DNA from 3 places in the Microbacterium sp. LWH3-1.2 genome. Region 3 is predicted to be linked to each of the others. Evidence: predicted binding sites of a transcription regulator. Region 3 holds the regulator's gene; each other region holds the start of a gene.

Evidence for each region. Region 3 encodes HrcA, which represses chaperone genes, less so after heat shock. Its sites were predicted from a motif close to TTNGCACTCGNNNNNNNCGAGTGCNAA; they were not measured.
Region 1: groES (co-chaperone GroES) is a predicted target of HrcA. The motif match lies at 8,885-8,911, and genes of this name have one in related genera.
Region 2: MRBLWH3_RS00690 (Hsp20/alpha crystallin family protein) is a predicted target of HrcA. The motif match lies at 7,131-7,157, and genes of this name have one in related genera.

The regions. Positions count from the first base shown of each region.
Region 1 covers NZ_JBEGIK010000001.1:1,576,116-1,586,729, reverse strand. Annotated here, with positions in the region: gene MRBLWH3_RS07315 (branched-chain amino acid ABC transporter permease) at 1-647, shown strand, start outside; gene MRBLWH3_RS07310 (ABC transporter ATP-binding protein) at 739-1,686, shown strand; gene MRBLWH3_RS07305 (ABC transporter ATP-binding protein) at 1,683-2,501, shown strand; gene MRBLWH3_RS07300 (ABC transporter substrate-binding protein) at 2,700-3,983, opposite strand; gene MRBLWH3_RS07295 (heavy-metal-associated domain-containing protein) at 4,295-4,504, shown strand; gene MRBLWH3_RS07290 (heavy metal translocating P-type ATPase) at 4,501-6,849, shown strand; gene MRBLWH3_RS07285 (metal-sensitive transcriptional regulator) at 6,861-7,190, shown strand; gene rarD (EamA family transporter RarD) at 7,318-8,244, opposite strand; gene groES (co-chaperone GroES) at 8,509-8,805, opposite strand; gene MRBLWH3_RS07270 (Hsp70 family protein) at 9,227-10,614, shown strand, end outside.
Region 2 covers NZ_JBEGIK010000001.1:137,970-148,583, forward strand. Annotated here, with positions in the region: gene MRBLWH3_RS00655 (hypothetical protein) at 1-335, shown strand, start outside; gene MRBLWH3_RS00660 (cation acetate symporter) at 332-1,813, shown strand; gene MRBLWH3_RS00665 (DUF2207 domain-containing protein) at 1,846-3,645, opposite strand; gene MRBLWH3_RS00670 (MarR family winged helix-turn-helix transcriptional regulator) at 3,688-4,128, shown strand; gene MRBLWH3_RS00675 (ABC transporter permease) at 4,147-4,881, opposite strand; gene MRBLWH3_RS00680 (ABC transporter ATP-binding protein) at 4,878-5,702, opposite strand; gene MRBLWH3_RS00685 (thymidine kinase) at 5,979-6,563, shown strand; gene MRBLWH3_RS00690 (Hsp20/alpha crystallin family protein) at 6,624-7,076, opposite strand; gene MRBLWH3_RS00695 (L-serine ammonia-lyase, iron-sulfur-dependent, subunit alpha) at 7,285-8,868, opposite strand; gene MRBLWH3_RS00700 (VOC family protein) at 8,975-9,346, opposite strand; gene MRBLWH3_RS00705 (hypothetical protein) at 9,450-9,617, shown strand; gene MRBLWH3_RS00710 (ADP-dependent NAD(P)H-hydrate dehydratase) at 9,704-10,543, opposite strand; gene MRBLWH3_RS00715 (histidine phosphatase family protein) at 10,527-10,614, opposite strand, start outside.
Region 3 covers NZ_JBEGIK010000001.1:2,746,852-2,757,465, reverse strand. Annotated here, with positions in the region: gene MRBLWH3_RS12850 (MFS transporter) at 1-308, shown strand, start outside; gene MRBLWH3_RS12845 (alpha/beta fold hydrolase) at 297-1,022, opposite strand; gene MRBLWH3_RS12840 (pyridoxal phosphate-dependent aminotransferase) at 1,063-2,205, shown strand; gene lepA (translation elongation factor 4) at 2,263-4,113, shown strand; gene MRBLWH3_RS12830 (DUF1990 family protein) at 4,141-4,791, shown strand; gene hemW (radical SAM family heme chaperone HemW) at 4,799-6,016, shown strand; gene hrcA (heat-inducible transcriptional repressor HrcA) at 6,145-7,185, shown strand; gene dnaJ (molecular chaperone DnaJ) at 7,237-8,352, shown strand; gene MRBLWH3_RS12810 (16S rRNA (uracil(1498)-N(3))-methyltransferase) at 8,356-9,093, shown strand; gene MRBLWH3_RS12805 (HIT domain-containing protein) at 9,146-9,493, shown strand; gene MRBLWH3_RS12800 (PhoH family protein) at 9,546-10,577, shown strand; gene ybeY (rRNA maturation RNase YbeY) at 10,574-10,614, shown strand, end outside.

The DNA of each region.
Region 1 (10,614 bases), 1.2 Mb from region 3:
GGACGAACTCCGCCGACGGACTCGGCGGCTACCATGCCGGGTTCCGAGGGGCGAATCCGTTCCCCAAGACCGGCGCCGACGGCGAGCCGATCATCTACGGCTTCGGGCCGTGGCAGTGGACCGCCGACCAGCTGTGGGTCCGTGTCTTCGGCATCGTCCTGCTCGCGATCGCGGTGTATCTCGTGTGGGCGATCATGCGCAGCCCGTGGGGCCGCGTGCTCAAGGGCATCCGCGAGGACGAGGACGCCGTGCGCTCGCTCGGCAAGAACGTCTTCTCGTACAAGATGCAGGCGCTCATGATCGGTGGTGTCTTCGGCGCCCTCGGTGGCGTGGTGTTCGCACTTCCGTCCGCCGTGATCCCGGCGACCTACACGACGAGCCTCACGTTCTTCATCTGGACGATCCTGCTCCTGGGCGGCGCGGCCACCGTGTTCGGCCCCGTCGTCGGCTCGGTGATCTTCTGGGTCATCATGGGCTTCCTCGACAACGTCCTCCCGTTGCTGGCACAGTCCGACATCCTTCCGATCACGAGCCAGCAGGCCGCGACCCTCCGGTTCATCCTCGTCGGCGTCGCGCTCATGCTGATCGTGATCTTCCGCCCGCAGGGCATCTTCGGAAACAAGAGGGAGCTGACCTTTGTCAAGTAACCCGCCCAGCAACCCGCCCGCTGACGAGCCGGTGGTCCCCGCAGAGTCGGCGGCCCCGCCGGCGGCGCCAGCCACGACCGCGACCGGCAGCATCCGTCGTCCGAAGACCGCCGGGCTCGCGAAGGGGGATGCGATCCCGGGCGTCGCCAAGAACGACCCGATCCTCGTCATCGACGGTGTCACGCGTCGCTTCGGCGGCCTCACCGCCGTCGACGTCGAGCACCTCGAGATCCCGCGGAACGCGATCACCGCCCTCATCGGCCCCAACGGCGCCGGCAAGACGACGCTGTTCAACCTGCTGTGCGGCTTCGACAAGCCGAACAGCGGAACCTGGAGTTTCGACGGCAAGAACCTGTCGGGGATCCCGTCGTTCAAGGTCGCCCGCATGGGCCAGGTGCGCACGTTCCAGCTGACCAAGGCGCTGTCGCTTCTGACCGTGCTCGAGAACATGAAGCTCGGCGCCACCGCCCAGAAGGGCGAGAGCCTCTGGGCCAGCATCGTGCCCACGATCTGGCGCAAGCAGGACAACGACATCGAAGACAAGGCGATGGAGCTGCTCGCACGCTTCAAGCTCGATTCCAAGTCCGACGACTACGCGGCCTCGCTCTCGGGCGGTCAGCGCAAGCTCCTCGAGATGGCGCGCGCCCTCATGAGCGATCCGACGCTGGTGATGCTCGACGAGCCGATGGCGGGTGTCAACCCGGCGCTCACCGAGTCGCTGCTCGACCACATCCTCGACCTCAAGGACCTCGGCATGACGGTGCTCTTCGTCGAGCACGACATGCACATGGTGCGGCACATCGCCGACTGGGTCATCGTCATGGCCGAGGGCAAGGTCGTGGCCGAAGGCCCGCCCGACACCGTCATGCAGGACCCGGCCGTGGTCGACGCCTACCTCGGCAGCCACCAGGACGTCGACCTCGGCGTCGTGACCGGTCGCGTGGCCGGCGAGCTCGACGCGTCCGCCGAAGAGCTGCTCGAAGAGATCAAAGAGGCCGAGGAGGCCTCGATCGCCGAGGCCGAGGAGGAGAACAAATGACCGACGCTTCGACAGGCTCGGGGAACCCGGCGGGCACGACGGCCGAGGACGCACTCACCTCGGGCAGCGCGACCGCCGTCAAGAGCGATCGCATCGTCGTCGAGGTCAAGGACCTCACGGCGGGCTACCTGCCCGGCATCAACATCATCAACGGCGCCAACCTCATCGCCCGCAAGGGCGAGCTGATCGGCATCATCGGCCCCAACGGCGCCGGCAAGTCGACACTCCTGAAGTCGATCTTCGGCATGGTCAAGGTGCGCGGCGGCGAGATCACGGTAGACGGCACGAGCGTGGTCGGACTCAAGTCCGACAAGCTCGTGCAGCGAGGCGTCGGCTTCGTGCCGCAGACGAACAACGTCTTCCCCTCGCTCACCATCGAGGAGAATCTGCAGATGGGGCTCTACCAGCGCCCCAAGGCGTACGAAGAGCGGCTCGACTTCGTCACCGGCATCTTCGCCGAGCTCGGCAAGCGCCTCAAGCAGCGCGCGGGGTCGCTCTCCGGCGGCGAGCGACAGATGGTCGCGATGTCGCGCGCCCTCATGATGAACCCGTCCGTGCTGCTCCTCGATGAGCCGTCGGCCGGTCTGTCGCCCGTCCGCCAGGACGACGCCTTCATCCGCGTCTCCGACATCAACAAGGCCGGCGTGACCACGATCATGGTCGAGCAGAACGCCCGCCGCTGCCTGCAGATCTGCGACCGCGGCTACGTCCTCGACCAGGGCCGCGATGCCTACGAGGGAACCGGCCGCGAGCTGCTGAGCGACCCCAAGGTCATCGGCCTGTACCTCGGCTCCCTCGGCGCCGACGGGGTCTGACACCGACACGCAGATAAGAGGAGGGGACCGGATGCTGCAGCATCCGGTCCCCTCCTCTTATCTGCGTCCCCTCCCCCGCCGTGGGCGACGACCTCGGGTTCCGCACCGGTGAGACGAGGGGCGGTCGGCCCCGGACCGCCTCCGGGAACGCGACAGGGCCCCGGATCGCTCCGGGGCCCTGCGCTGCGTCAGCCTGGTTTACAGGTCGATGCGGGTGTAGGTGTTGTCGGCGCCGTACTGGAAGACACCGATGGTGGCCTCGGTCGGGTCGCCGTGCTCGTCGAACGTGATCGGACCGGAGTAGCCGTCGTAGTCGGCCGTGCCGCCGCCGAGGATGATGTCGGCGCAGTCGGCGAAGCTGTCGCACTTCTCGCCGTCACCCGAACCGCCCGAGACCTCCTGCAGCTTCGCGGCGATGTCGGCCGAGTCGCTGGAGTTGGCGGCGAGCGAGGCGAGCGCGAGCAGCACGACGGCGTCGTACGCCTCGTTGCCGTACGAGAAGTCGGTCAGCTCGCTGTTGCCGTCGGCGACCCACCAGTCGTTCAGGCGCCCCTGGAACTCCTCGTCAGGCGCGGGACCCGCAGGGGTCGTGCCCTTCGCACCCTCCATGCTCACGCCGGCAGGCCACTTCGGGTCGGCACCGAAGTTCTTCAGGTTGCCGTCGACGAGGTAGAGGTCTTCGGCGGGGTAGCCCGCGGCGATGAGCGCCGGACCGACCGTGAAGATCTCATCGAACGTGATCAGCGCGATCGCGTCCGGGTTCGAGGCGAGGATCGCGGAGATCTGGGCGTCGAAGTTGGTGTCACCGGTGTTGTAGGACTGCTCGGCGACGATCTCACCGCCCGAGCCCGTGAAGACCTCCTGGAAGACCTGGTTCAGGCCGGTGCCGTAGGCGTCGTTCTGGTAGAGGACCGCGACGTTCTCGTGGCCGTCCTCGGCGACGAGGTTGCCGAGCACCTCGCCCTGAAGTGTGTCGGCCGGAGCCGTGCGCCAGTAGAGGTTGTTGTCGTCCCAGTTGGTGAAGTCGAGCGACGTGTTGGCCGGTGAGAACGTGATGATGCCCGCGGCGACGGCGTCGTCGAGGAAGAGCTTGGTCACACCCGAGGATGCGGCGCCGATGGCAGCCGTCACCTTCTCGGAGATGAGCTTCTGGATCGTGGTGGCGTAGGCCTTGTTGTCGGTGTCGCCCGAGTCGCCCCACACGATGTCGTCGATGGTGATGCCCTTGGCGGCCTCATTGATGTCGGCGGCGGCGAGTCCGACGCCGGCCTCCTCGGGCGGGCCGAGGTACGAAAGGCTTCCCGTCTGGGGAAGGATCGTGCCGATCTTGATCGTGAGGTCGCGCTCCTCGGTGGGCGGGGTGGTCTCGTCGCCACCACCGGTGCCCCCACCGGCGCAGCCGGCGAGGACGAGGGCGCTGGCGCCGATGAGCGCGATGCCACCGAGGACGGTGGACGTGCGCGAGCGGGTGAAGACGCTCATGTTGCTCCTTGCTGTGCGATTACAACGGGAACGGCTCGGGCGCCGACCCAATGCACTAAACCTAATCGCCGTCAGGCGTCGTCAATGTTGCCATTCGTTAACGATCTGTAACAGCTTGAAAACCGTGATCGGACCGTAATTCTGGCGGCCCGCAGACCTCCCTCGCTGTGGATAACTCGCGCGTGCCGGCGCCCGAGCCGCCGCCACAGGGGCCACATCCGACGCACGGCTCTCATACCCCGCGCGGGTATACACTGGAGCGATGCAGTACCCCGCAGGGGTATCCGTCCCCGACCTATGGAGGAGAAGTCATGGCTGAGGCCGAATACACGGTGACAGGAATGAGCTGCGGGCACTGCGAGGCGTCCGTGCGCGGCGAGGTGTCGAAGCTCGCAGGCGTGCAGGACGTCCAGGTGAGTGCCGCCGCCGGCACGCTCAAGGTCGTCTCCGCCGCCGAGATCGCCCATGACGCCGTCATCGCGGCCGTCGACGAGGCCGGCTACAGCGCGGTCCGCGCATGAGCGAGGCCTCGATCCCCGCCGCCCGGTTCGAACTCGAGATCGGCGGGATGACGTGCGCGTCGTGCGCCGCGCGGATCGAGAAGCGGCTGAACCGGATGGACGGGGTCGAGGCATCCGTCAACTACGCCACGGAGAAGGCGTTCGTCACCGTCCCCTCGGGAACCGACCCGCAGGCGCTCATCGAGGAGGTCGAGAAGACCGGCTACACGGCCGCCCTCCCCGCACCGCCCGCGCCTGAGGATGCCGGCGACGAGCCCGCCGACCCGGAGCTCACGAGCCTCCGCCACCGGCTCATCGGGTCGATCGTGCTGTCGGTGCCGGTGATCCTTCTGGCGATGATCCCGGCTCTGCAGTTCACGTACTGGCAGTGGGCGTCGCTGGCGCTCGCGGCGCCCGTGGTGGTGTGGGGCGCGTGGCCGTTCCACCGCGCGGCCTGGATCAACCTGCGCCACGGCGCCGCCACGATGGACACGCTGATCTCGCTCGGTGTCTCTGCGGCATTCCTGTGGTCGCTGTACGCGCTGTTCCTCGGGCATGCGGGCATGCCGGGCATGACGCACACGTTCGAGTGGTCGGTCACGCCGCAGGACGGCGCCGGCGACATCTACCTCGAGGTCGCCGCCGGCGTCACGACGTTCGTGCTCGCGGGCAGGTACTTCGAGCAGCGCTCGAAGCGCCGTGCGGGCGCGGCGCTGCGCGCCCTGCTCGAGATCGGCGCGAAGGACGTCGCGGTGCTGCGCCCCTCAGGCGCCCCCGCCGGGCAGGTCTCACTCGGGATGCCGGGGATCGGCTCCCCCTCCGCCCCCGCGCTGGTCGAGGTGCGCGTGCCGGTCGCCGCGCTCCGCGTCGGCGAGGAGTTCGTCGTGCGCCCCGGCGAGAAGATCGCCACCGACGGCGTCGTGACCTCCGGCACGTCCGCGGTCGACGCCTCGATGGTGACGGGCGAATCCGTGCCCGTCGAGGTCGCACCCGGTGACGCGGTCATCGGCGCCACCGTCAACGCGGGCGGCCGTCTGGTCGTGCGGGCGACGCGCGTCGGCGACGACACGCAGCTCGCGCTGATGGCGCGACTCGTCGAGGACGCCCAGTCGGGCAAGGCCCAGGTGCAGCGCCTGGCCGATCGCATCTCGGGCGTCTTCGTGCCCATCGTGCTGCTGATCTCGCTCGGCACGCTCGCGGCTTGGCTGCTGATGGGCGCCTCGGCCGCGATGGCGTTCACCGCGGCCGTCGCAGTGCTCATCATCGCGTGCCCGTGCGCGCTGGGACTCGCGACCCCGACCGCGCTGCTCGTCGGCACGGGTCGCGGCGCGCAGCTCGGCATCCTCATCAAGGGTCCGGAGGTGCTCGAGTCCACGCGCACGGTCGACACGGTCGTGCTCGACAAGACCGGGACCGTCACGAGCGGTCGCATGTCGCTCGTCGACGTCGTCGTGGCCGGGTCGCTCGATCCGCACACGAACGAGGCATCGGCCGCGCGTGCCGAGCTGGTGCGCCTCGCCGGAGCCCTGGAGCACGCGTCCGAGCATCCGATCGCGCAGGCGATCGCCCGCGCCGCCACGGCGGAGACGGGGCCCCTCCCCGACGTCGCGTCGTTCCAGAACGTGCCGGGCAAGGGCGTCTCGGGCATCGTCGAAGGGCACGCCGTGCTCGTCGGCCGCGCGGCGCTGCTCGCGGACTGGGTGCTGACGCTCCCCGAGGATCTCGCCGCTGCGAAGGCAGCGGCCGAGGCGCTCGGCCGAACCCCGGTGCTGGCGGCATGGGACGGCGCGGTGCGCGGACTCCTGGTCGTCGCCGACCAGGTCAAGCCCTCGAGCCGCGAGGCCGTCGGGCAGCTGAAGGCCCTCGGGCTCACGCCGGTGCTGCTCACCGGCGACAACGCCGCCGCGGCGCGCGCGATCGCCGACGAGGTCGGGATCGACCGCGTGATCGCCGAGGTGCTCCCGCACGACAAGGTCGCCGTCGTCACCGAGCTCCAAGGCGAAGGCCGCGTCGTCGCCATGGTGGGCGACGGCGTGAACGACGCCGCCGCTCTCGCGCAGGCCGATCTGGGTCTCGCGATGGGAACGGGAACGGATGCTGCGATCGAGGCCTCCGACGTCACCCTGGTGCGCGGCGACCTGCGCAGCGCTGCCGACGCGATCCGCCTCTCGCGCGCGACCCTCGGCACGATCAAGGTCAACCTCTTCTGGGCCTTCGCCTACAACGTCGCCGCGATCCCGCTCGCAGCGCTGGGGCTGTTGAACCCTATGATCGCGGGAGCGGCGATGGCGTTCTCGAGCGTCTTCGTGGTGGGCAACAGCCTGCGCCTGCGACGGTTCCGCAGCCTCTCGACCACTCACCGTTGAAGGAGTCCGACATGACCGACACCGCTCTCGAGCACTCCCCCGCCCACGCCGGCGAGCACGCCCACCACGGCTACATCACCGACAAGGACAAGTACCTGAACCGCCTCAAGCGCATCGAGGGTCAGGCCCGCGGCATCCACAAGATGGTCGAGGACGAGAAGTACTGCATCGACATCCTCACGCAGATCAGCGCGCTGACCTCCGCCCTCGAGGCCGTCGCAGTCGGTCTGCTCGACGACCACCTGCGTCACTGCGTCGTGGATGCCGCGCGCCTGGGCGGTGCCGAGGCCGACGCCAAGATCACCGAGGCCACGCAGGCCATCGCCCGCCTCGTGCGCTGAGCGCGCCCCGGGCTGCGGCATCCCGCGCCTGTTCTGTACCCAAACCACCCCTTCTCGCCGAATCCATGCGTGATGGGCGGACCACGACGGGTGGTATCGGCGAGAAGGGGTGGTTTGGCGCAGAGGGTCAGGAGGCGAGGGATGCCGCACCCCGTGCGCGACGGGCGTGGATGAGCGAGTCGACCGTCAGCACGATGAGCGCGACCCACACCAGGCCGAAGCCGATCCAGCGTTCCAAGGGCATCGGCTCGCCGAGCACGAGCCAGCCCACCAGGAATTGCAGCACCGGCGCGACGAACTGCATGAGCCCGATCGTGGTGAGCGACACCCGGCGTGCACCCGCCGCGAACAGCAGCAGCGGCACGGCCGTGATGACGCCGGTGAGGCTGAGGAGCACGGTGTGCTGCCATCCGTACGCACCCATCGTCAGGCCGCCGGTCGCGCCGACGATGACGAGCACGACCACGGCGATCGGCGAGAGCCACAGCGTCTCGAGGGTGAGTCCGCTGACCGCGTCCACCGAGGGGCCGACCTTCTTCTTCACGAGGCCATAGAGGCCGAAGGATGCGGCGAGCGTGAGCGCGATCCAGGGGAAGGCGCCGTAGCCGATCACGATGACGAGCACCGCCGCCGCGGCGATGCCGATGGCGACCCACTGCGTCGTGCGCAGGCGCTCGCGGAGCACGAGCACCGCCAGGAGCACGGTGGCGATCGGGTTGATGAAGTAGCCCAGGCTGGTCTCGATGACGTGGCCGCTGAGCGCGCCGTAGATGAAGACCTGCCAGTTGACGTAGATCAGCAGGCCCGCGACGACGGTGAGCCCGAGCACCCTCGGCTGCCGGAAGATCGCCGCCAGGCGCGGCCACGTGCGGGTCACGGTGAGCAGCAGGGCGCAGAAGACGAGCGACAGCAGGATGCGCCACGCCACGATCTCCCACGGCCCGGTGGGCGCGAGGAGCAGGAAGTACAGCGGCAGGAAACCCCACAGCAGGTACGCCGAGAACGCGAAGATCCCGCCCAGCCGGCCCTCCCGGACCGCGGCGGCGTCGGACACGATCCGGCGGGCCCCGGTGGTGACACCGAGGTCGAGCGCCGTCGAATCATCGAGTGCTTCCACCACGTCGCGATCGGGAAGGGAAGACTGCTCGTGACTCACCGAGTCAGCCTACGCCCGCCCCGCCGCGGGCACGGCCGCTTCCCCGGGCTCGCAGCATCCGTTTCCTGCCGTCCTCGACCGGAATCCTGCCACCGCGTCCGCGAACGACGAGAGGGCCGGATGCCGAAGCATCCGACCCTCTCGGTACGCTGTGCGCGGGACTCAGCGAACGACGACCGCGAGGACGTCGCGAGCCGACAGGACGAGGAACTCGTCGCCGCCGAACTTGACCTCGGTCCCGCCGTACTTGCTGTAGATCACGCGGTCGCCGACGGCGACGTCGAGCGGGATGCGGTTGCCGTTGTCGTCGATACGACCCGGGCCCACCGCCACGACCTCGCCCTCCTGGGGCTTCTCCTTGGCGGTGTCGGGGATGACCAGACCGCTGGACGTGGTCTGCTCGGCCTCGACCTGCTTGATGACGATGCGGTCCTCGAGCGGCTTGATGGAAACCGACACGGTCTACCTCTTCTTTCTTGAGACTAAGACTCGTTAGCACTCTGACATTGAGAGTGCTTACGTCAGTCTAGGCAACCGGCTGGCACTCATGCAACGTGAGTGCCAATGAGTCGTCATGCTCGAACGCGGGTTTCGCTTCGTGACCTCCGCGCTTCGCATAATGAGCCAACCCCTTGAACGCCATTTCGAAGCGGATGTATCATCGCAGACGTCGGCCGCTCTTTCGTGGGGAACGAACGAGGGCGGTCGATGCGAGGTCGGGGGAGCTCGCACGCAAACGATGTGGGGGCGTTTCAGCGTGGAATCCTATTTCCTCTCGGTTGATGTCGGGACCAGCCGAGTAGGTGCGGCAACAGCCAGGCTTGCTCCCGACGGCAGTATCGTCACCTCCTCTTTCCCGCTGGGCCGCCGCGCCGACAGCGTGGCAACGGTCGTCTTCGTCGCGGAAGACGGTGAACTGCTCTTCGGCGATGCGGCAGAGCGCCGCGGTGTGACGCAGCCCGAGCGATTGATCCGCGAGTTCAAGCGGAGCATCGGCGACGAGGTCCCGATCGTCGTCGGCGGCCGCTCGATCCCGGCCGAACAGCTGTACGCACGGACCGTCGCCGATGTGATCGACACGGTCGCGGAGCGGGAGGGCGCACGCCCGGAAGGCGTGATCCTGACGCACCCCGCCATGTGGGGTCCGCACCGCATCGGCCTGGTGCGGTCGGCGCTCGAGGCGATCGGCATAGGCGCGGTCGCCTTCATCACCGAGCCCGAGGCCGCCGCCCGCCACTACGACGCGTCCCGCAACGTCGACGACGGCCACGTCCTCGCCGTGTACGACCTCGGCGGAGGAACATTCGACTGCGTGGTCCTGCGCAAGGACCACGCCGCCTTCGACCTCGTGGGCGAGCCCGTCGGCATCGACAATCTCGGTGGCGCGGACTTCGACGACGCCGTCCTTCGCCACGTGCTGCGCACAGCCGAGGTGCCCGCCGAAGCTCTGCAGGACGCCTCCCCCGACTCCCGCATCGCGCTCTCCCAGCTGCGGCGCGAGTGCGTCGACGCCAAAGAGGCGCTGTCGTTCGACTCCGATGCCGTGATCCCGGTGCTCCTGCCGGGGGGTCGCTCGAGCGTGCGGCTGACGCGCGCGGAGTTCGAGGGCATGATCGACGAGTCGCTCGCCAAGACCATCGACGCTCTCGAGGATGCGCTCGAGGACGCGGGAATCGACCCCGATCAGATCGAGTCCATCCTGCTGATCGGCGGTTCGTCGCGGATCCCGCTGGTCACCCAGGGTCTCTCCGAGCGGTTCGGCCGACCGACCGCGATCGATGCCGACCCGAAGTCTTCGATCGCGCTCGGCGCCGCCCACACGGCTCTCATCCGCGCGACCGACGTGCAGCTGGGCGTGTCCAGCGCGCTGGCCATCTTCGACGGCACGCGGGCGGCGGCCGCCGAGATCGAGCTCGCGGGGTCCCCGATCGAGCGCGGCATCCCGGCTCCGGTCGGACCGGCCGCGGCAGCATCGTCCGCGCCCAGCGCCCGACACATCGTCGCGATCGCGGGCGGCGCGGTCATCGTCGCGGCCGCGATCGTCTTCGGAAGCACGCTCACGGCGGGCACGGGCGCACTGAACGGGTTCTTCACCGTCTCGACCGAGCCGACGCCTGAGCCCACCGACGAGCAGGCCGCCTCCGAGGCGACCGCACCGGAGGCGCAGCAGGCGGCCCCCGAGACCGCCGCCCCCGTCGGCGAGCAGCCCGCGCCGCGTGCGGCCAACCCGCAGCGCAAGGGTGCGACCCCGCAGAAGAAGACGACCAC
Region 2 (10,614 bases), 2.6 Mb from region 3:
CGGACTCGGCCGCAGCATCCGTCCGCTCTGCATCGCCGCAGGCGGACGACGGACCTACGAGCGACATCGCCGGCGTGTACGTGCGCTCGCTCATCCGTTCGCAGCTGCGGCTCGGGATCGTGTTCGCCCTCGGATTCGTGGTCGCGACGGCCCTCTTCGTGCTCGCGATCGCGCTCGTGCCCCCGCTCGACACGACGTTCGTCCTCGGCGTGCCGCTGTCGTGGCTGCTGCTGGGGGCCGGCGTGTACCCGCTCGCCATCACCGTCGGCGGGCTGTACGTGCGCGCGGCGTCGCGCAACGAGGCCAGGTACCGGGCGCTCGCGGAGGACGAGTGAACGCCGCCATCGGGTACTTCGCCATCGCCGGCGTCGCGGTGGCGTCGGCGCTCATCGGCTTCTACGGGCTGCGCGTCTCGCGCACGACGAGCGACTTCTACGTCGCGAGCCGCACCGTACGGCCGTGGTGGAACGCGTCGGCCATCGGCGGCGAGTACCTGTCGGCGGCGTCGTTCCTCGGCATCGCCGGTCTCATCCTGCTCACGGGATCGTCGGCACTGTGGTTCCCGATCGGGTACACGGCCGGGTACCTCATGCTGCTGCTGTTCGTGGCCGCGCCGCTGCGCCGCTCGGGCGCGTACACCATCCCCGATTTCACCGAAGCGCGGCTCGAATCGCTGTGGGCGCGGCGCGTCACCAGCACGCTCGTGATCGTCATCGGCTGGTTCTACATCGTGCCGCAGCTGCAGGGCGCGGCACTGACGGTGCGGATCACCACGGGGCTTCCGGCGTGGGTGGGGTCGCTCGCGGTCGCGGTGATCGTCGCGGTGGTCGTCGCCTCGGGCGGAATGCGCTCGATCACGTTCGTGCAGGCGTTCCAGTTCTGGCTCAAGCTCACGGCGCTCGCGGTCCCCGTCGTCGCGATCCTGCTCCTCGTCGGCGACGTGCAGCCCGCGCTGCCGCCGGTCGAGGCGTTCCCGCCGAGCGCCGGCCCCGGCGATCTCGAGGTCTACCGCACGGTGTCGCTCATGGTGGCGCTGCTGCTCGGCACCCTCGGACTCCCCCACGTGCTCGTGCGGTTCTATACGAACCCCGACGGCGTCGCCGCGCGCCGCACGACCGTCATTGTGCTCGTACTGCTCTCCGTGTTCTACCTGTTCCCCACCGCGTTCGGATTCCTCGGACGCGCGTTCGCGCCCGAGCTTGCAGCCTCGGGCGACGCCGATGCGCTCGTCCTGCTGCTTCCGGGGCGGCTGATCTCCGGGCCGCTCGGCGACGTGCTGACCGCTCTCGTCATCGCGGGCGCGTTCGCGGCGTTCCTCTCCACATCGTCCGGCCTCGTCGTGTCGCTCGCCGGCGTGATCAGCCAGGACCTGCTCGGCGGCAGCGTGCGCGGCTTCCGCATCGCTGCGGTGCTCTCGTCGTTCGTGCCGCTCGTCGTGGCGCTCGCGACCGAGCCGGCGGGACTCGCGGGCAGTGTGGACCTGGTGTTCGCGTTCACCGCGTCGACCCTGTGCCCCGTGCTCCTGCTCGGTATCTGGTGGCGCGGGCTCACGGCGCGGGGCGCGGTCGCCGGCATGCTCACCGGGGCGGTGCTGTCCGGCGTCGCGATCCTGGGTGGCGGGCTCGTCTCCGCAGCACTCCCCGCCCTCCGGCCGTTCCTCGAGCAGCCCGCCGCGTGGACCGTCCCGGTCGCGGTGCTCGTCACCGTGCTCGTCTCGCTCGGCGACCGCCGCGGCATCCCCCGGGGCACCGAGCGGTTCCTCACGCGGCTGCACGTTCCCGAGCAGGCCGCCCCGACCGGCCGCGAGGGCTGAGCGCAACGGGCCCAGGCGGGTGGCAGCATCCGTCAGACGCCGCCTCCTCCGCCGCCCCCGCCTCCACCGCCCGCGGAGCCGCCGCCCGACGATCCGCCGGAGGACGACGACGAGGAGGCCGACGTCGACAGGTTCGAGATCCCCGCCGAGAACGCCGCGGCGTTGAAGCCGCTCGAACCCGCGTACCAGCCGGGCGAGTTGCCGGCCCCGTACAGCACGACCAGCTCCTCGGCCCACTTCTTCTCCTGGCCGAACACCACCGCGTACGGCAGCAGCGTCTCGTACAGCTTCAGCTTCACCCGGGGGTCGGACACGTCGACGTACTCGCGCTCGGCGCCCTGCGGAGACTGCAGCATGCGGATGCGATCGGCCTCCGCCCACTCGATGAACTGCTTGAGGCCGAGCAGGTGGTCGCGCGTCTGGGCGCCGGCGACGGTCAGCGGCTTGCGGGACACCATCCCGGCGACGAGGAGGGTGACGAGTGTCGCCGCGATGATCAGCAGGATCGGCACCCACGGCGTCACGTAGCCCACCAGCGCGCCGATGCCGAAGAGCAGCACCATCACATCTGAGATGATCGCGATGGCGATGGGCCACGCGCGTGCGCTCATCGGCACCTTTCGCCGCAGGCGCCGGGAGTAGAGCTCCGCGGACGCCGCCTTCAGGACCTTCTGCGCGGTCGTCGAGAACCTCGTGTCGCTGCGGCCGAACTCGAACTCCTCGCCCGGCATGCCCATGGGGAAGAGACCGGGCAGCAGCATCCGTCCGTCCCCGTCGGCGAGTGCCGGGTTCACGAGCACGGCCTTCAGCTTCGTGCCGCCGAACCACTTCGGCGGGCCTTCTTCGATGCGGATGCTGCCCACCACTGCCTGCTCGAGCACTTCGGCCGGGATCGCCTTCGTGGTGCGGCCGAGCAGCACGGCGCTTTCGAGGGCATCGATGCCGTGCGGCGGCGTGTACTCCGCGATGATGACGGGTCGGCCGGGCTCGTCGCGGAGGTGGCGCCGGCGCGCGACGGCCGCGAGCACGACCGCTGTGCCGAGTCCGAGCACCGCCACGCCGCTTTGCAGCCAGCCCCACGGTGACGCCAGGAAGCCCGGATCGAACTGGACGAACGTGTCGGGTTCGAACCCGATCGCGATCGTCATCGTCTGGTACGGCTGGACGTCGAGCGTCGACGCCACGACCGCGCCGTCGACGTCGCCGATCGGGCAGGTCTGGGTCGAGCCCTGGTAGCCGACGTAGCAGGACTGCGCGCCGGTGCTCGCGTCGGTGAGGTCATCGGGCATGCTCACCCGCGCGGTGATGCGACCGAACCGCTGCGGCCAGGCGACGCCGTTGATGTCCCAGTAGAACTCGTCGGCGCCGGTGTCGGCGAAGTACCGTGTGACGTTCTCGAGCGTGTAGGTGAAGACGTACGTCTGGCGGCCGTGGACGTAGTCGTCGGCGCGCGACGTCATGATGTAGAAGCCGTCCTCGGACTCGGTCTCCTCGGCGCGGGGTGCGCCGGTCTCGTCGGTGATCGAGACGAGATCGGGGTGCAGAGGCGCGCCCTGGTAGCTGTCGGGGATGATGCGCCGCATGCCGCGGTTCTGGTCGAAATCGGGGAAGATCGCGACGAACGTCTCGACGACCGTCAGGGTGCTCGTGCCGTCGTCGGCACGGCCGAGCTGGTAGTCGACGTCGAGACTCTCGAACGAGAAGTCGTCGACTCCCGCGTGCGCGGGGGCAGGGTCGAGGCCGGTGAACGCCAAGGCTCCCAGCACGGCGAGCACCGCACCCACGACTCCGAGACGACGCGTGCGCGACGACGCGACTGCAGAAGACCCCATGGGGCCAGCCTAGGGTCGGCACAAGGCTCTAATCTGGACGCTATGACCGATCGCCGTCTCGCCATCGACGCGTGGGAGAGTCTGTTCCGCGCGCAGCACGAGGTGTTCGGCGATATCAACGACGACTTCGACGACGAGACGCTGAGCCAGGCCGAGTACGACGTGCTCCTCACGGTGACCCGCGCCGACGACCTCACGGCGCGCCTGCGCGACGTGACGGCGAACATGCTGATCAGCCAGCCGAGCGTCTCGCGCCTCGTCGACCGCATGGTCGCGCGCGATCTGCTCACCAAGTGCGCCGACCCCGACGACGGGCGCGGCGCGCTCGTGCGCGCGACGGATGCCGGGGCGTCGCTGTTCCGCCGCATCGCCAGTGCCCACGGCAAGGCCATCGCCGAGCGCATGTCGCTCCTGTCGGACGACGAGCTCTCACAGCTTCGCGACCTCACCGCCAAGCTCCGAAAGAAGCAGCCCAGCTGCTGATTTCACTCCCGGTCGCGGCTACGGCGTGCGGCGGCGCAGGGTGAGCGACGCGAGGATCAGCGCGCCCACCGCGAACGCGACCACGATGAGCAGCGGCCCGAAGACCTCCCAGCCCTGGTCGCCGTCCGTCACCGCGTTGATCGTGTCGATGGCGTAACTCAGCGGGAGGATCTTCGAGATCTGGTACAGCGCCTCGGGCATGTCCTCCCGGGGCATGAAGAGGCCGCCCAGGATGATCTGCGGGAACACGATCAGCGGCATGAACTGCACCGCCTGGAACTCTGTCCGCGCGAAGGCGCTCGCGAGAAGGCCCAGCGCGGTGCCGAGGATCGCATCGACCACGGCCACCAGCCCGAGTTGCCACAGCGGCCCGTCGACCTCCAGCCCGCACACCCACACGGCGAACGTCACCGTGATGACGGCTTGCAGGGTCGCCATGAGCCCGAAGGCGAACCCGTACCCGAGGATGAAGTCCGCCTTCGCGATCGGCGTCGTCATGAGCCGCTCGAGCGTTCCGGACCGGCGCTCGCGAAGCGTCGTGATGGAAGTGATCAGGAACATCACGATGAACGGGAACAGCGCGAGGATCGGTCCGCCGAACTGGTCGAAGACCCCCTCCTGATCGCTGAACAGCCACGCGAACAGGCCGACCAGCAGGCTCGGTGCGACGAGCATGAGCGCGATGGAACGCGGGTCGTGGCTGAGCTGCCGCAACACGCGGCCCGCCGTCGCGAGGGTCAGCAGCCCGTTCACGACGCGCTCCCGCGGTGCGGGTGCTCCACGTGCTCGGACTGTTCTCGCGCTTCGCGGCGGGTGAGCGGATGCTGCGCCTCGACCTCCGCCCGAGACGGCGCGTCGCGCTCGATGAGCGTGAGGAACGCAGCATCCGGATCCGTCGTCCCGGTGTCGGCGAAGAGGCCGCCGGGTGTCGTGTCGGCGATGATGCGGCCCGCGCGCATGAGCACGAGGCGGTCGCAGCGGAGCGCTTCGTCCATGACGTGGCTCGAGACGATCAGCGTCGCCCCGGCGTCGGCGAGGCCGCGGAAGACCTCCCACAGCTCCGCGCGCAGCAGTGGGTCGAGGCCGACGGTGGGCTCGTCGAGCACGAGCAGCTCGGGAACGCCCAGCATGGCGACGGCGAGCGAGACGCGGCTCTCCTGTCCGCCGGAGAGCGAGTCGATCGTCTGGTCGCGCTGGTCGGCCAGGCCCACCTGCTCGATGACACGATCGACGTCGGTCCGGGGCGCGTCGACCAGCCGTGCGAAGTAGCGCAGGTTCTGCTGGATCGTGAGGTCTCCGTAGACCGACGCGGCCTGAGTGTCGTACGCCACCCGCTTGCGCAGTGCGCGCGAGCCCGCGGGTTCGCCGAGCACCGTCACGTCGCCACCCGCCACCTTCTGCACGCCCACGATCGCGCGCATCAGGGTGGTCTTGCCGCATCCCGAGGGGCCGAGCAGCCCGGTCACCTGCCCGCGCGGGATGTCGAGATCGAGCCCGGTGAACACCGCGGTCCTCCCGCGCCGGACGTGCAGACCGCGCAGGCTCACCGCATCCGCCCCTGCTTCGTTCGTCACGAGTCGAATAGTGCTCTCCCTCCTCCGCGCCGTCAACGAGCCGCGCGGTGGTGCGGTGTCAGACGTCCTCGGCGAGGCCCACCTCGTCGTGGATCTCGCGGAGACGTCCGTCATGGGTGACACCGTCGATGGTGACCGAGCCCGAGGCCGGGCGCGACGTCCTTCGCGGTGTACGGGAAGCGGGTCCGGCGGCCGGGCACGGCGACGGCCGGCCGGCATCCTTGCTGACGCTCCAGGGTCGAGTCGTTCGATCCTCGGCGGACGTAGTCTGACGCCATGCACACGCGCACGCAGGCAAGGCTGCAGGTCGTCGCCGGCCCGATGTTCGCCGGAAAGTCGGAGGAGCTGCTGCGCCGCGTCCGCCGCGCGCGCATCGCCGGGCTCGAGGTCGAGGTGGTGAGCCACGCCCTCGACGATCGCCGGGGCGAGGGGCTCGTGAGCTCGCACTCGGGGCTGAGCGTGCCGTCGCGGTCCGTGCCCGACGTCGCCTCCCTCGTCACCGGGGTTCGAGGCCGCGGCCTCGACCTCGTCGCCATAGACGAGGCTCAGTTCTTCGGCACCGACCTCGTCCCCGCCGTCGACGAGCTGGTCGCCGGCGGGGTGACCGTGGTGGTGTCGGGGCTGTGCATCACGTTCGACGGCCGGCCGTTCGAGCCGCTGCCGGAGCTGATGGCGATGGCGGAGGATGTACTGAAGCTCACCGCGGTGTGCGCGGTTTGCGGGGAGGACGCCGCGTTCCACCAGCGCATCGCCGGGGTTCCCGCCGGCGATGCCGGTGTGCCGACGCCCGCGCACGTCGGGGGGATCGAGTCCTACCAGGCCCGCTGCCGCAGGCACTTCACCGGAACCGCTCGACCGTAGACGACAGAACGGATGCCTCGCCGCTCGGTCGGCGGGAGGCATCCGTGTTCTGGAATGGCCCTACTGCTCGATCGGCTGCGGGGCGTCGGACTCGTGTGCCGTGATCGTGGGCGCGCCACCCTCGGACATGACCTCGATCTTGCGCGGCTTCGCCCTCTCGCTGACCGGGATCGTCACGCTCAGCACGCCGTTGTTGTAGCTCGCCGAGATGCGCTCGGTGTCGACGCCCTGGCCCAGGTTGAGCTGGCGCAGGAAGCTCGCCGCCTCTCGCTCGCGTGTGATCCACTTGACGTCGTCGCCGCTCGTCAGCGTGCGCTCCGCGCGGATGGTGAGCAGCTGTCCGTCGACGTCGATGTCGACCGAGCCCGGGTCGATGCCCGGAAGGTCGGCCGTCAGGACGTAGTGATCGCCGTCGCGGTACAGGTCCATCGGCATGCGGCGCGGGCCGCGGCGCGCGTCGAAGAGACCGGCCGCAAGGCGGTCGAGGTCCCGGAACGGGTCGTAAGTGGCCATGGTTATCTCCTCTCGTTTCTGAGGTTGAGTCGTATCGGCTCAACTATGCTCAGATTAGCACTCTCGGGTGCGGAGTGCTAAGTGGTTCGGCGTTCGCCGTGAACGAACGCGGCCCGGGATCGGCCCCCCTCCCCCGGCAGCCGGCGCCGCTCAGGTCACCCCACGCGGCCACCGCCGCCATCTTTCGTGCGCAGGCGGCCGGCTCGGCTCAACACTCGATGACGTTCACGGCGAGACCGCCCTCGCTCGTCTCCTTGTACTTGTGCGACATGTCGACGCCGGTCTGGCGCATGGTCTCGACCACCGCGTCGAGCGAGACATAGTGCGAGCCGTCGCCGCGCAGGGCGAGGCGCGCAGCCGTGACCGCGGTCGACGCGGCGATCGCGTTGCGCTCGATGCACGGGATCTGCACGAGGCCGCCGACGGGGTCGCAGGTGAGACCCAGATGGTGCTCCATGGCGATCTCCGCAGCGTTCTCGATCTGCCGGTTCGTGCCACCCATCACCGCGGTGAGACCGCCCGCGGCCATCGCGCACGCCGACCCGACCTCCGCCTGGCAGCCCCCTTCGGCACCCGAGATCGAGGCGTTGGCCTTGAACAGCGAGCCCAGCGCCGTGGCGGTGAGAAGGAACCGGCGGATGCCTCTGCGACGATTGGCCTCTGCGACCTGCTCGTCATCCCAGCCTGCGGCCTGTTCGGAGGTCGCCGCATGCCCGTGGTAGCCGAGCAGGGCGCTGCCGACCAGCTCGCCGTACGGCGTCACCGCATTGCCGGCTCCGAGGCCGGAGTCGGCGAGAAAGCGCCACCAGTACATCGCGACGGCTGGCACGATGCCGGCGGCACCGTTCGTCGGCGCGGTCACCACGCGCCCGGCCGCGGCGTTCTCCTCGTTCACCGCGAGCGCGAATGCGCCCAGCCACTCCCCCGGGAGCTCTCGCCGACCGTCGGCCTCGGCCGCCTCGAGCTGCTCGCGGATGGATGAGGCTCGGCGCTTTACGCCCAGCATTCCAGGGAGCACACCCACGGACTGGAGACCTGCCTCGACGCACGCGGCCATCGCGTCCCAGATCATGTCGAGGCCCTCCGCGATGTCCTCGTCGCGACGCAGGGACTCCTCGTTCATACGCGCGGCCTCGGCGATGGTGATGCCCCGCTCGTCGCACACCGCGAGCAGCTCCTCGGCGCTCGAGAAGTCCAGGGGGAACGCGTGCGGGCGCACCTGCGCCACCTCGCCGTCGCGGCGGATGAAGCCGCCGCCGACGGAGTAGTAGGTCTCGCGGACGACGATTCCGGCATCCGTCCCGCTCACCGGCTCGACCGGCGCCGTCAAGCCTGTCCGCCGGATCCCGGGCGTGGAGAGGGAACGCGCGGGGCCGTCGCCCGGTGAGGCCCATGCCTCGAGCCTCATCGCGTTCGGGTGGGCGGGCAGGTGCGTGCGGGGGGCGAAAACGACGTCGCCGCGTTCGAACGGCACCGGGTGCGTACCGGCCAACTCGAGCGCGCGCCCGTCGGGCCAGTCTGTCCACGCCGAGCGCACAGCATCCGGATCCACCGACTCCGGCTCGAGACCCTGCAGACCCGCGACGACGGCGTCGGGCGTGCCGTGACCGATGCCTGTCGCGCCCAGCGAGCCGTACAGCGTGCAGGTGACGCGGCCGACGCGCGGCAGCACGCCGGTCTCGCGGAGACGGACGACGAAATCGTAGGCGGCCCGCATGGGGCCGACCGTGTGGGAGCTCGAGGGTCCTACGCCGATGGAGAACAGCTCGAATGCCGAGACGTAGGCGCTCATCGCGACCAGGCTAACCCGATCGGGGCGCGCAGTCTGACGCCTGTTATCGACTCGATATGAGCAGGATGCCTCTTCATCGGCGCATCCATGGTGCAGCGTGGCGCCGTCAGGCGGCGACGGGCCGGAACGAGACGAGGCCCACGGTGTTGCCCTCGGAGTCCTTGACGAACGCCTGCCACTCGCGGTGGCCGGCCGGTCCGAGGGTGTCGTCGTCGTGGGTGAAGATCACGTGCGGCGGCGAGACGACCTCGGCCAGTTCACCGATCCGCCCGAGAGCTGCCACCACATCGTCGACGTGCAGGTACAGCAGCGCCGTCGGGGCGTTGCGGTCGAGCAGCAGCCGGACCCCGTCGAGGTCGAAGAAGAGCAGACCCGGCGGATCGAAGATCGCCGTCGCGTCGGTGCCGAGGAGAGCGGCGTAGAAGCCGGCGGCACGCTCGAGGTCGTCGGCGTGCTGGGCCACCTGCACAAGTCTCATGGCGTCATTCTCGCCCTCGCCTCGGCGGTGTGCCAGTGATGGCGCTCTTCCCGCCGCACCGGGGTTGGGGTATCAATGAGGCAGGCGATCCTGGAGGTTGGCGATGCTGTTCGTGCTCTATCTGATCCTGCTCATCGGCGGAATGGTGATCCTGGGCTTGTCGTTCGCGTCACCGATCCTTCCGGCCCTGGTGTTCGTCGCCGGCCTGCTCTGCATCGTCGCCGCGGTCGCCATTCCGGTCACCGCGGGGGCCTTCGAGCAGCGCAGGTAGCGCGCCCCCTGTCCTCCGCGGTGCGTCCCCACGGGGAATGAGTGGCGCTGTGGTCGAGCGGTCCCCACGGTCGAGCGGAGCATTGGTTATCCGCTGAGGCTATGGATGGCCGGAGTCAGTTCGCGCGCGAGATCTCGCGCGAGGTACCCGAGTCCGATCCGCTCCCCGAGGCGGACCCCCGCGCGAGCATGCGCCCAGGATCCCCACACCGCGGCACGAGCCGGATCCACGCCGCGTGCGGCGAACCCTGCGATGGCGCCGGCGAGCACATCGCCGCTGCCGGACGTGCCCAGCCCGCCGTCGCCGTCGTCGAGCCGCCATGCGCGCCCGTCCGGGCAGGCCACCACGCCGTAGCAGTTCACGACCGCGTCGAAGGCCGCGGCGATCTCGCAGACGTCGGCCACGTCGTCGGCGAACTCGCGGCCGAGCAGGATCTTCGCCTCGTCCTTGTTGGGGTTCAGGAGGAGGTCGTCGGGAAGGCTGCCGCGATCGATCTCGGGAAGCACTCCGAGCGCGAAGGCGTCGAGCACGACCAGGCGAGGTCCTGTCGCCGCGACGGTGCGCAGCGTCGCCCGCGTCTCGTCGGCGTCGCTGAAGCCGGGCCCGATCAGCACCGCATCGGCCGCGGCGACCCTCTCGCCCAGCTCTCCGTCCAGCGGCGCGTCGGCACCGTCCGGGAGCGCCAGGATGCCGGCTTCCGGAAGCCCGATACCCACCTGCGCGTCGATCGACTGGGGCACCGCGAGCGCTACGCGTCCGGCACCGACCCGCAGCGCCGACTCCCCCGCGAGGAGCACCGCTCCGGGTGAGGTGCGCGATCCGCCGACGACCACGACGTCGCCGCGGGACTTCTTCGAGTCGCCCGGCCCGGGCAGGCCCCACTCCCGCAGGAGCGCATCGGTGACGGGCTCAGCGCGGCTGGACATCGGGATCCCCGGGGTGAGCGGTGACATCGGCGCCCTCGCGCTGGAGGTGCGCGACATCCGAGAACGCGGCG
Region 3 (10,614 bases):
CGCCGTCGCTCACGACCGCGATGATCGCGGCGGCGCTCCTCGGCGTCGGCTACGGGGCATACATGTCAGTGGGCCTCGCGCTCGGCGCGGACCTGCTGCCGTATCCGCAGGACCACGCGCGCGACCTCGGATTCGTGAACGTGTCGGCAAGCCTCGGCCAGCTCATCGGGCCTCTCCTCGGCGCGGGCCTCGTCGCGCTCGTGGGCGGCTTCTGGCTGCTGTTCCTCGTCGGGGGCGTCCTGTCGATCGCGGGCGGCTTCATGACCTACGCGATCCGCAGTCGGGAGCGCGCGGCCTCAGCGGTGTGACGCCTCCAGCGTCGTGAGGGCGACCTCGAGGAGTGCGTTGAACACGCGCGGACGCATGACGGTCACGTGATGGGTCGTCCGCGGCACGACGATCAGCTCCGCGTGGCGCGCGATCCTCATGAAGAGCTTCTCGTTCACGCGGAGCTGGTCGTACTGACCGTTGACGAACCAGAGGGGGGCGTCGATGCGATGGAGCGCCGCGAGCAGGTCGAGCACGGACAGGCTGCGCAGCGCCACGTCCTGTGCGTCGAGCGCATAGCCGCCGGCCCCGAAGTCGGCCCGGGTCTCGTCAGGGAGGATGCGATCGAGCATGCGGTCGGTGAGCCACATCCCGCGGTCGGGCAGTGAGTCGAAGCCGCGCGCGAGGACCCGGTAGGTCGCGAGGCCGACGCCGCGCGGGATGGCGGTGCAGGATGCCGCGATGAAGCCCGCGACGGGGGGAGGAGTCTCCGCCCCCGCGTACTCGATGCACAGGAGCCCGCCCATCGAGTGGCCCGACAGCAGGACAGGACCGCGCTCGGCCGCGGCGCGCACCGCAGAGTCGATCGTGGCGAAAGCCGACTCGAGCGTGAACTCCTCGGCGATGCGGGATCCGTGGCCGGGGAGGTCGACCGCGGTGACCGGGTTGCCGCGCACCGTCAGGTATTCGGCCTGCGCGCGCCACATCGTCGCGGACGTCCGGATGCCGTGAACGAGCACGACCTGGACGACCATGACGACAGGGTATCGGCGCAGGCCCCCCTAGCATGGCGGCATGCCCGAGATCGCCCCGCACATCGCGCGCATGCCGGGTTCAGGCGTGCGCCACATCCTCGAGCGCGCGCTGCGCCGGCCCGGCACGATCATCCTCGCCGTAGGTGAACCGGGCGAGGTGGCGGGGCAACGGATCCGGGATGCTGCGTCCCAGGCGTGGCACGACGGTGCGATCCGGTACACGCCCAACGGCGGCATCCCGGCGCTGCGCGAAGCGATCCGCGACAAGCTGGCGCGGGAGAACGCGCTCGACGTCGAGCTCGAACAGATCTGGGTGACGATCGGCGCGACGCAGGCGCTGCACCTCGCGATGGCGCTCACGCTGTCGGAAGGGGACGAGGTGCTCGTGCCCGACCCCGGCTACACCACCTTCACGATGAACGCCCACCTCCTGCAGGCGACGCCGGTGCCCTATCCGCTGCGTCCCGAGCGCGCCTTCCAGCCCGATCTCGGCGAGCTCGAGTCGCTGGTCACGCCGCGCACGCGGGCGATCATCGTGAACACCCCCTCCAATCCGCTCGGCTCGACGTTCGACCGGGCGACGCTGGAAGCGCTCATCGCCCTCGCAGGCCGCCACGATCTGTGGCTCATCAGCGACGAGGTGTACGAGCGGTTCACCTGGGGTGAGCCGCACGTGAGCCCCGCGACGCTCGATGCCGACGGCCGCGTGCTGTCCGTGTTCTCGATGTCGAAGACGTATGCCATGACCGGGGCCCGGGTGGGGTGGCTCGTCACGCCTCCGGGATGGCGGCAGACGATGCTGCGCGTCCAGGAGGCGGTTGTCAGCTGCGTCGACGAGCCGTCGCAGCGGGCGGCCGCCGAGGCCCTCACCGGCGAACAGGGCGGCGTCGCACACAGCGCGGCCCACTATCGCGGCAACCTCGCCGCGGCGACGGCGCTCCTCGATGCGCGCGGTCTGCGATACCTGGATCCGACCGGCGCCTTCTACCTCTGGATCGACGTGTCGCACGTGTCCGCGGGCGATGTCATGACGTGGTCCGAGCGGTTCCTCGACGAGCAGGGCGTGGCCGTCGCCCCTGGCAGCGCGTTCGGCACCTCGGGCGAGGGCTGGATTCGCGTGTGCGTGGCCAGCGATCGTGACGAGCTGCTGGAGGGGCTCGGCCGCCTCCCCGCTGCTGCCTGACCCCGCCGCCGTCGCCGGGGCTCGTCGAGCAGCGCGCACCCGTAGAATCGTCTGGACATGTCACCGCGCGCCCTGAAGCCCCTCGAGCCCTCTGCCACGCCGCCCGAGCTGATCCGCAACTTCTGCATCATCGCCCACATCGACCACGGCAAGTCGACGTTGGCCGACCGCATGCTGCAGATCACGGGTGTCGTCTCCGACCGCGACATGCGCGCGCAGTACCTCGACCGTATGGACATCGAGCGCGAGCGCGGGATCACGATCAAGTCGCAGGCCGTGCGCATGCCGTGGGCCGCCGCCGGTCAGACCTTCGCACTCAACATGATCGACACCCCCGGACACGTGGACTTCACGTACGAGGTCTCGCGTTCGCTCGCGGCCTGCGAGGGCGCGATCCTCCTGGTCGACGCCGCGCAGGGCATCGAGGCGCAGACGCTCGCGAACCTGTACCTCGCGCTCGAGAACGACCTGCACATCATCCCCGTGCTCAACAAGATCGACCTGCCCGCCGCCGACCCCGAGAAGTACGCGGCGGAGCTGGCCGGTCTCATCGGCGGCTCGCCCGACGACGTGCTCCGCGTGAGCGGCAAGACGGGCATGGGGGTCGAGACCCTGCTCGACCGCATCGTCGAGCAGATCCCCGCTCCGAAGGGGGACGCGGACGCCCCGGCCCGGGCCATGATCTTCGACTCGGTATACGACTCCTACCGCGGCGTGGTGACATACGTCCGCATGGTCGACGGCAAGCTCGAGCCGCGTGAGCGCATCCAGATGATGTCGACGAAGGCGACGCACGACCTCCTCGAGATCGGTGTGTCCAGCCCGGAGCCGGTCCCCACCAAGGGCCTCGGCGTCGGCGAGGTGGGGTATCTCATCACCGGCGTGAAGGACGTCCGCCAGTCCAAGGTCGGCGACACGATCACGAATCAGCGCAAGCCCGCGGGCCAGGCGCTCGCCGGCTACACCGACCCGAAGCCGATGGTCTTCTCGGGCATCTACCCGATCGACGGCAGCGACTACGCCGACCTCCGTGAGGCGCTCGACAAGCTCAAGCTGTCGGACGCGTCCCTCCAGTACGAGCCCGAGACGTCGGTGGCGCTCGGCTTCGGCTTCCGCTGCGGCTTCCTCGGTCTGCTGCACCTCGAGATCATCACCGAGCGCCTCTCGCGCGAGTTCGACCTCGACCTCATCACGACCGCACCTTCGGTGACGTACGAAGTCACGACGGACACCGGCGACACCGTCGTCGTCACCAACCCGAGCGAGTACCCCGACGGCCGCGTCGCCGAGGTGTCCGAGCCGGTGGTGAAGGTCGGCATCCTGCTGCCGAAGGACTACGTCGGAACCGTCATGGAGCTCTGCCAGTCCCGCCGCGGTTCGCTCCTCGGAATGGACTACCTCAGCGAGGACCGCGTCGAACTGCGCTACCACATGCCCCTGGGGGAGATCGTGTTCGACTTCTTCGACCAGTTGAAGTCCAAGACCCAGGGCTATGCGAGCCTCGACTACGAGCCCGCTGGCTCGCAGACTGCCGATCTCGTCAAGGTCGACATCCTGCTGCAGGGCGACAAAGTCGACGCGTTCAGCTCCATCGTGCATCGCGACAAGGCCTATGCGTACGGCACGATGATGACCGAGCGCCTGCGCAAACTCATCCCGCGCCAGCAGTTCGAGGTGCCGATCCAGGCCGCCATCGGCGCCCGGATCATCGCCCGCGAGAACATCCGGGCGATGCGCAAGGACGTCCTCGCGAAGTGCTACGGCGGCGACATCTCGCGCAAGCGCAAGCTCCTCGAGAAGCAGAAGGAGGGCAAGAAGCGCATGAAGATGGTCGGTCGCGTCGAGGTCCCGCAGGAGGCGTTCATCGCCGCGCTCTCAGGGGACGTCGAGGGTCCTGCCAAGAAGTGACCCGACTCGCGAAGTAGGCTGGAATCCATGCGTCGAGGAACCTTCCGGGACGACACCGTCGACTATGCCGCTGTCGGGGCGACCCAGGCGCCGGATCTGATGCAGTATCCACCGGAGCGCAGCATCCCGGCGGAGCAGTCGTGGCGCATCGGCAGCGGCGAGACCCGCTTCCGTGCGGCGAGCGAGGCGCTCATGTCGTGGACCGCGCAGCGCGGTGCGGGGCTCGTGCTCACCGATGTGCGGCCTGCGTCCGGCCCCATGTACTCGGGCGTCAGCTTCGACGCCGAGGGGAACCCCGTCGCGCCGAGCCGGTCCGAGGCCGAACAGCGGTTCGACGCCGACGGCACGCCGTTCGTCGGCGCGGGCACGACGGTCCGCGTCGACGGCCGCGTCAAGGGGCTGCGCGCCGATGCGGAGCTCCGCGTCATCTTCGCGGTGGAGGAGCCTCGCCGCGTGGGCTTCGCGCTGGGCACCGTGAGCGAATCGGTCGTCAGCGGCGAGGAGTCGTTCATGCTCGACTGGTACGACAACGACGAGGTCTGGTTCACGGTCCGTGCGTTCGACGCCCCGCGCGCCGTGCTCTACCGGATGCTTCCCGGCCTCACGAAGCGCCGTCGACGCGAGCTGTTCACGCGCTACCTTCGCGCGATCTCGCCGCTGTACACCACCCCCGCGTGAGGCGCTGATGGGCTCCGCACTTCCGCTGGGCGAGCCCGTTCCCTCGGACGGCTCGCTGCCGCTCGGCACGCGCATCGATCCGGCCGCCGACTTCAGCGTGTACCTGCACGTTCCGTTCTGCCGCGTGCGCTGCGGCTACTGCGACTTCAACACCTACACGTCGTCCGAGTTGCGCGGTGCCCGCCAGGACGAGTATGCGGACACGCTCCTGCGCGAGATCGCCCTTGCCGCGCCCGTTCTCGCCCGCGCCGGCGGCGTCCGTCCCGCGTCGACGGTGTTCTTCGGCGGCGGCACCCCGACGCTCCTCCCGCCGGGCGACCTCGGGCGCATGCTGGCAGGTGTCCGTGACACATTCGGCATCGCCGAGGGCGCCGAGATCACGGTCGAGGCCAACCCCGACACGGTCACCCCCGCGGTCGCGGCCGAGCTCGCAGCATCCGGTGTCACCCGTCTCTCGGTCGGCATGCAGTCCGCGGTCCCGCACGTCCTCGCCGCGCTCGACCGCACGCACGACCCCGACAACGTCCGCACGGCGGTCAGCGCGGCGCGCGGCGCCGGACTCGACGTGAGCGTCGACCTCATCTACGGCGCCCCGGGCGAGTCTCTGGACGACTGGCGCTCGTCGCTGGGGGCGGCGGTGGCGCTCGAACCCGATCACGTCTCGGCGTACGCGCTCATCATCGAGGACGGCACGAAGCTCGCCCGCCAGATCCGACGCGGCGAGGTCGCCGCCCCCGACGACGACCTGCAGGCCGACATGTACGAACTGGCAGACGACATGCTCGCGGGCGCAGGATTCGGCTGGTACGAGGTGTCGAACTGGGCGCGCGGGGACGCGCACCGCTCGCGACACAACCTCGCGTACTGGGTCGGCTCGGACTGGTGGGGCTTCGGCCCCGGCGCGCACAGCCACGTCGCGGGCGTGCGGTTCTGGAACGTCAAACACCCCGCCGCCTACGCGCAGCGGCTGGCCGCGGGCGAGTCGCCGGCCGCCGGACGGGAGATTCCGGATGCCGCAGCCAGGAACCTCGAGAGCGTGCTGCTGCGCACCCGCATCCGCGACGGACTGCCGGTCGAGGAGCTCCTCGGCGAGGGCCGCCACGCGGTCGCCGCGCTCATCGCGGACGGTCTCATCGACGGTCACGCCGCGCTGCGGGGGAGGGTCGTGCTCACCCGCCGCGGCCGTCTCCTCGCCGACGCCGTGGTCCGCGCGCTCACCGACTGACCTCGGCGGCATTGCGGTTCCGGGTGAGACGGCAACCCGACCTGCGTGGCTCGGCGATCCTGACAGGGGCATCGGATAGAATTGGCACTCCAGTCATGCGAGTGCCAGCTGCGGCGTGAGGAGGCGGGATGGTCAGCGAACGAGGTCTGCAGGTACTGCGGGCGATCGTCCAGGACTACGTCGACACGCGCGAGCCGGTCGGCAGCAAGGCGATCGTCGAGCGCCACTCCTTCGGCGTGTCGGCGGCGACGATCCGCAACGACATGGCGCTGCTCGAGGACGAAGACCTCATCGTGGCGCCCCACACCTCGTCCGGCCGGGTGCCGACCGACAAGGGCTATCGCGTCTTCGTCGATCACCTCGCCGAGCTCCGGCCGCTCTCGCCGGCCCAGCGCGCCGCCATCGCCTCGTTCCTCGACGGGTCGGGTGACCTCGACGACGTGCTCGTGCGCACCGTGCGGGCGCTCACGCAGCTGACCGGCCAGGTCGCGATCGTGCAGTACCCCTCGTTCGCGCGCGCGAACGTCACGCACGTCGAGCTGGTGCAGCTCGGAGGCGGACGCATGCTGGTGATCGTGGTCACCGACACCGGACGCGTCTCTCAGCGACTGACCTTCGTCGGCGAGGATTTCGACGACTCCGATCTCGCGCACATCCGCGCCGGCCTCGGCACCCTCCTGGTCGGCCGCCCCGTGCGCGAGGGACTGCAGCGCATCGCCGAGCGACTCGACGCTCCCCACACGCAAGCGCCTGCGCACGAACGCGCAATGGATGAGATCGTGCGCGCCGTCGCCGAGGAGCTCGAAGAGTTCCGGCAGGACAAGCTCGTGATGGCAGGCAGCGCCAACCTCGCCCGCCGCGAGTCCGACTTCCGCGGCAGCATCTACCCGCTCCTCGAGGCGATCGAGGAGCAGGTGACCCTGCTGCGGCTGATGGGCGAGATGGTCGCCGACGAACAGGGCCTCTCGGCGAGCATCGGCCGTGAGAACGAGGCGTTCGGTCTGGCCGAGGCATCCGTCGTCGCCAGCGACTACGACGCGACGGGCGCGCTCGCCCGCGTCGGCGTGCTCGGCCCGACACGCATGGACTACCCCACGAACCTCGCGACGGTCCGCGCCGTCGCGCGTTATCTCACGCGCATGCTCGAGCAGGACGACAGCTCCCGCTGACGCACGCGCGCACCCACGATCCCGCGGCCTCGCCGCGGCAGGAAGGCGAATGTGGCTGACCACTACGAGGTCCTCGGCGTCTCACGCGACGCCTCCACCGACGAGATCAAGAAGGCTTACCGCAAGCTGGCCCGCCAGTTGCACCCGGACGTGAACCCGGGCGAGGAGGCGTCCGAGCGCTTCAAGCTCGTGACGCATGCCTACGACGTCCTCAGCGACCCCGAGCAGCGCGCACGTTACGACATGGGCGGCAACGACTCGCCGTTCGGCGGCGGCGCCGGCGGCTTCGGCGGGTTCAACGACATCTTCGAGACGTTCTTCGGCGCAGCGGGCGGGTCGCGTGGCGGTCGTCCCCGGTCGCGTCGCGAGCGCGGCCAGGACGCGCTCGTTCGCGTCACGCTCGAACTCGGGGATGTCGTGTTCGGCACGCACCGCGACATCGAGGTCGACACCGCCGTGGTGTGCGAGACCTGCCAGGGCTCCTGCTGCCAGCCGGGCACGAGCCCGGTCACGTGCGACATCTGCCACGGCACCGGCAACGTCCAGCGCCAGGTGCGGAGCCTCCTCGGGAACGTCGTCACGACCCAGCCGTGCAACGTCTGCCAGGGCTACGGCACGACCATCCCGTACCCGTGCGCCACCTGCCAGGGGCAGGGGCGCGTGCGCGCGCGCCGAACAGTGTCGCTCGACATCCCGGCCGGCGTCGAGACCGGACTGCGCCTGCAGCTTCCGGGTTCGGGCGAGGTCGGCCCGGCGGGCGGCCCGAACGGCGACCTGTACATCGAGGTCACCGTGCAGCCGCACGAGGTGTTCAGCCGCGACGGTGACGACCTGCTCGCGACGCTCGAGGTGTCGATGCCCGACGCGATCCTCGGCACCACGACGACGATCGAATCGCTCGACGGCCCCGTCGATCTCGAGGTGCGGGCGGGCGTGCAGGCGGGCGACATCCTCACGATCAAGGGGCGCGGCATCACGCCGCTGCGCGGCTCCCAGCGCGGCGACCTCAGGGTCGGCGTGCACGTGGTCACCCCGACGCGCCTCGACCACAAGGAGCGCGCCCTCATCGAGGAGTTCGCCAAGCGCACCAAGGCTCCCTCGCCGAAGCTGGCGGAGTTCCATCAGGGCCTGTTCGCCAAGCTGCGCGATCGCTTCCGGAACGGCTGACCCGTGCCCCTGCACTTCCTCCTCGATCAGCCCGTCGATGCGGCCCCCGGCGAGACGGTGACCCTCACCGGTACGGAGGCGCACCACGCCGCGACCGTGCGCCGCGTGCGGGTCGGCGAGGAGGTCACGGTCGGCGACGGGCGGGGGGCCTGGCTCACCGGCAGCGTCGAGTCGGTCGCGCCGCGCGAGGTCGTCGTGCGCATCGACGGACGGACGGATGCTGCGCCCCCGCGCCCGCGCATCGTGCTGGTGCAGGCGCTGGCCAAGGGGGATCGCGACGAGCTCGCCGTCCAGGCGGCGACCGAGCTCGGTGTCGACGAGATCGTGCCGTGGCAGGCCGCCCGCAGCGTCTCGCGGTGGGACGCCGCGAAGGCGGCGAAGGGCCGGGCGCGCTGGGCGACGATCGTGCGCGAGGCCGCGAAGCAGGCGCACCGCGCGTGGGTGCCGGAGGTGGCGGAGCTGACCACGACTGCGGCGCTCGCGCGGCGGGCGGCAGCATCCGTCGTCCTGATCCTGGAGCCGGCGGCGACCGAGCGGCTCAGCGCCCTCACAGTGGAGCCGGCCGAGGAACGCGACATCGTGCTCGTCGTCGGACCTGAGGGCGGCATCGCCGCGGAAGAGCTCGACGCCCTCACGGCCGCGGGTGCGCGACTCGTGCGCCTCGGCGAGACCGTGCTGCGCACCTCGACGGCCGGTCCGGCGGCGCTGGCAGTCGTCAGCACCGCCCTCGGGCGCTGGTGAGCGGGGCGGGCCGCAGCCGTCCCCGCGCGCACCCCGTCGGTAGACTTGCGACATGAGTGAACCGTCGATCTTCACGCGCATCCTGGACGGCGAGGTCCCGTCCGAGATCATCGCAGAGACCGAGAACGCATTCGCCATCCGCGACATCGCCCCGAAAGCACCCGTGCACCTGCTGGTGATCCCCAAGACCGGGGAGTACCGCAACGTCGTCGAGCTCGCCGCCGGCGACCCAGACCTCATGGCCGAGCTCGTCGGCCTCGCGAACACGGTCGCTGCCGAGCACTCCGACGGGGACTTCCGCCTCGTGTTCAACACCGGCCCGAACGCGGGCCAGACCATCTTCCACGTGCATGCCCATGTGCTCGCGGGAGGCCTCGAAGAGAAGAGTCTCGGTGCCTGATCAACCTGCTCATGAGACCGTGAGCGACCACGTCGAGGTCGACGGCGTCGCGATGGTGCAGCTCCTCGGTCCACAGGACCGCCTGCTGCGGGTCGTCGAGAAGGAGCACCCGGGTGTCGATGTGCACGTGCGCGGCAACGAGATCACTCTGACGGGGGAGGCGGCGGCGGTCGCTGCGGCGCGGACGCTGGTCGACGAGCTCGTCGCGATGACGAAGGCGGGTCAATCGCTCGGCGAGGACGACGTCGCCTCGTCGAACCGCATCCTCCGCAGTGAGGGCGGGCCCCGCCCGTCGGAGGTGCTCGGAGAGGCGATCCTCTCCTCGCGCGGCAAGGTCATCCGCCCGAAGACCCTCGGCCAGAAGGCGTACGTCGACGCCATCGAGGAGAACACGATCGTGTTCGGCATCGGCCCCGCCGGCACCGGGAAGACATATCTCGCGATGGCGAAAGCCGTCCAGGCGCTGCAGCGCAAGGAGGTCAGCCGCATCATCCTGACGCGGCCGGCCGTCGAGGCGGGTGAGCGGCTCGGCTTCCTGCCCGGCACGCTCACCGACAAGATCGACCCGTACCTGCGCCCGCTGTACGACGCGCTCAACGAGATGATGGACCCGGAGCTGGTGCCCAAGCTCATGGCGACCGGCACGATCGAGGTCGCTCCGCTGGCGTACATGCGCGGCCGCACGCTGAACGACTCCTTCGTCGTCCTCGACGAGGCGCAGAACACCACGCCCGAGCAGATGAAGATGTTCCTCACGCGCCTGGGCTTCGGGACGCGCATGGTGGTCACCGGCGACATCACGCAGATCGACCTGCCGCAGGGCGCCTCCGGCCTGCGGCTCGTGACCCGCGTGCTCGGCGACATCGACGACATCCACTTCTCGTACCTGACGAGCGACGACGTCGTGCGCCACACCCTCGTCGGCCGCATCGTCGACGCCTACAGCGAGTACGACGAGCGCCGGATCGCCGCACGTCGCGAGAGGGACGAGGCATCCGAGTTCGCCAACCGCGCCGAGCGACGCGCCGCCACCGTACGCGGCGGCGGACCGCGTGACCACCTTCCGAAGCGAGGACGCCCATGACCATCGAGATCGGCAACGAATCGGGGCTCGCCGTCGA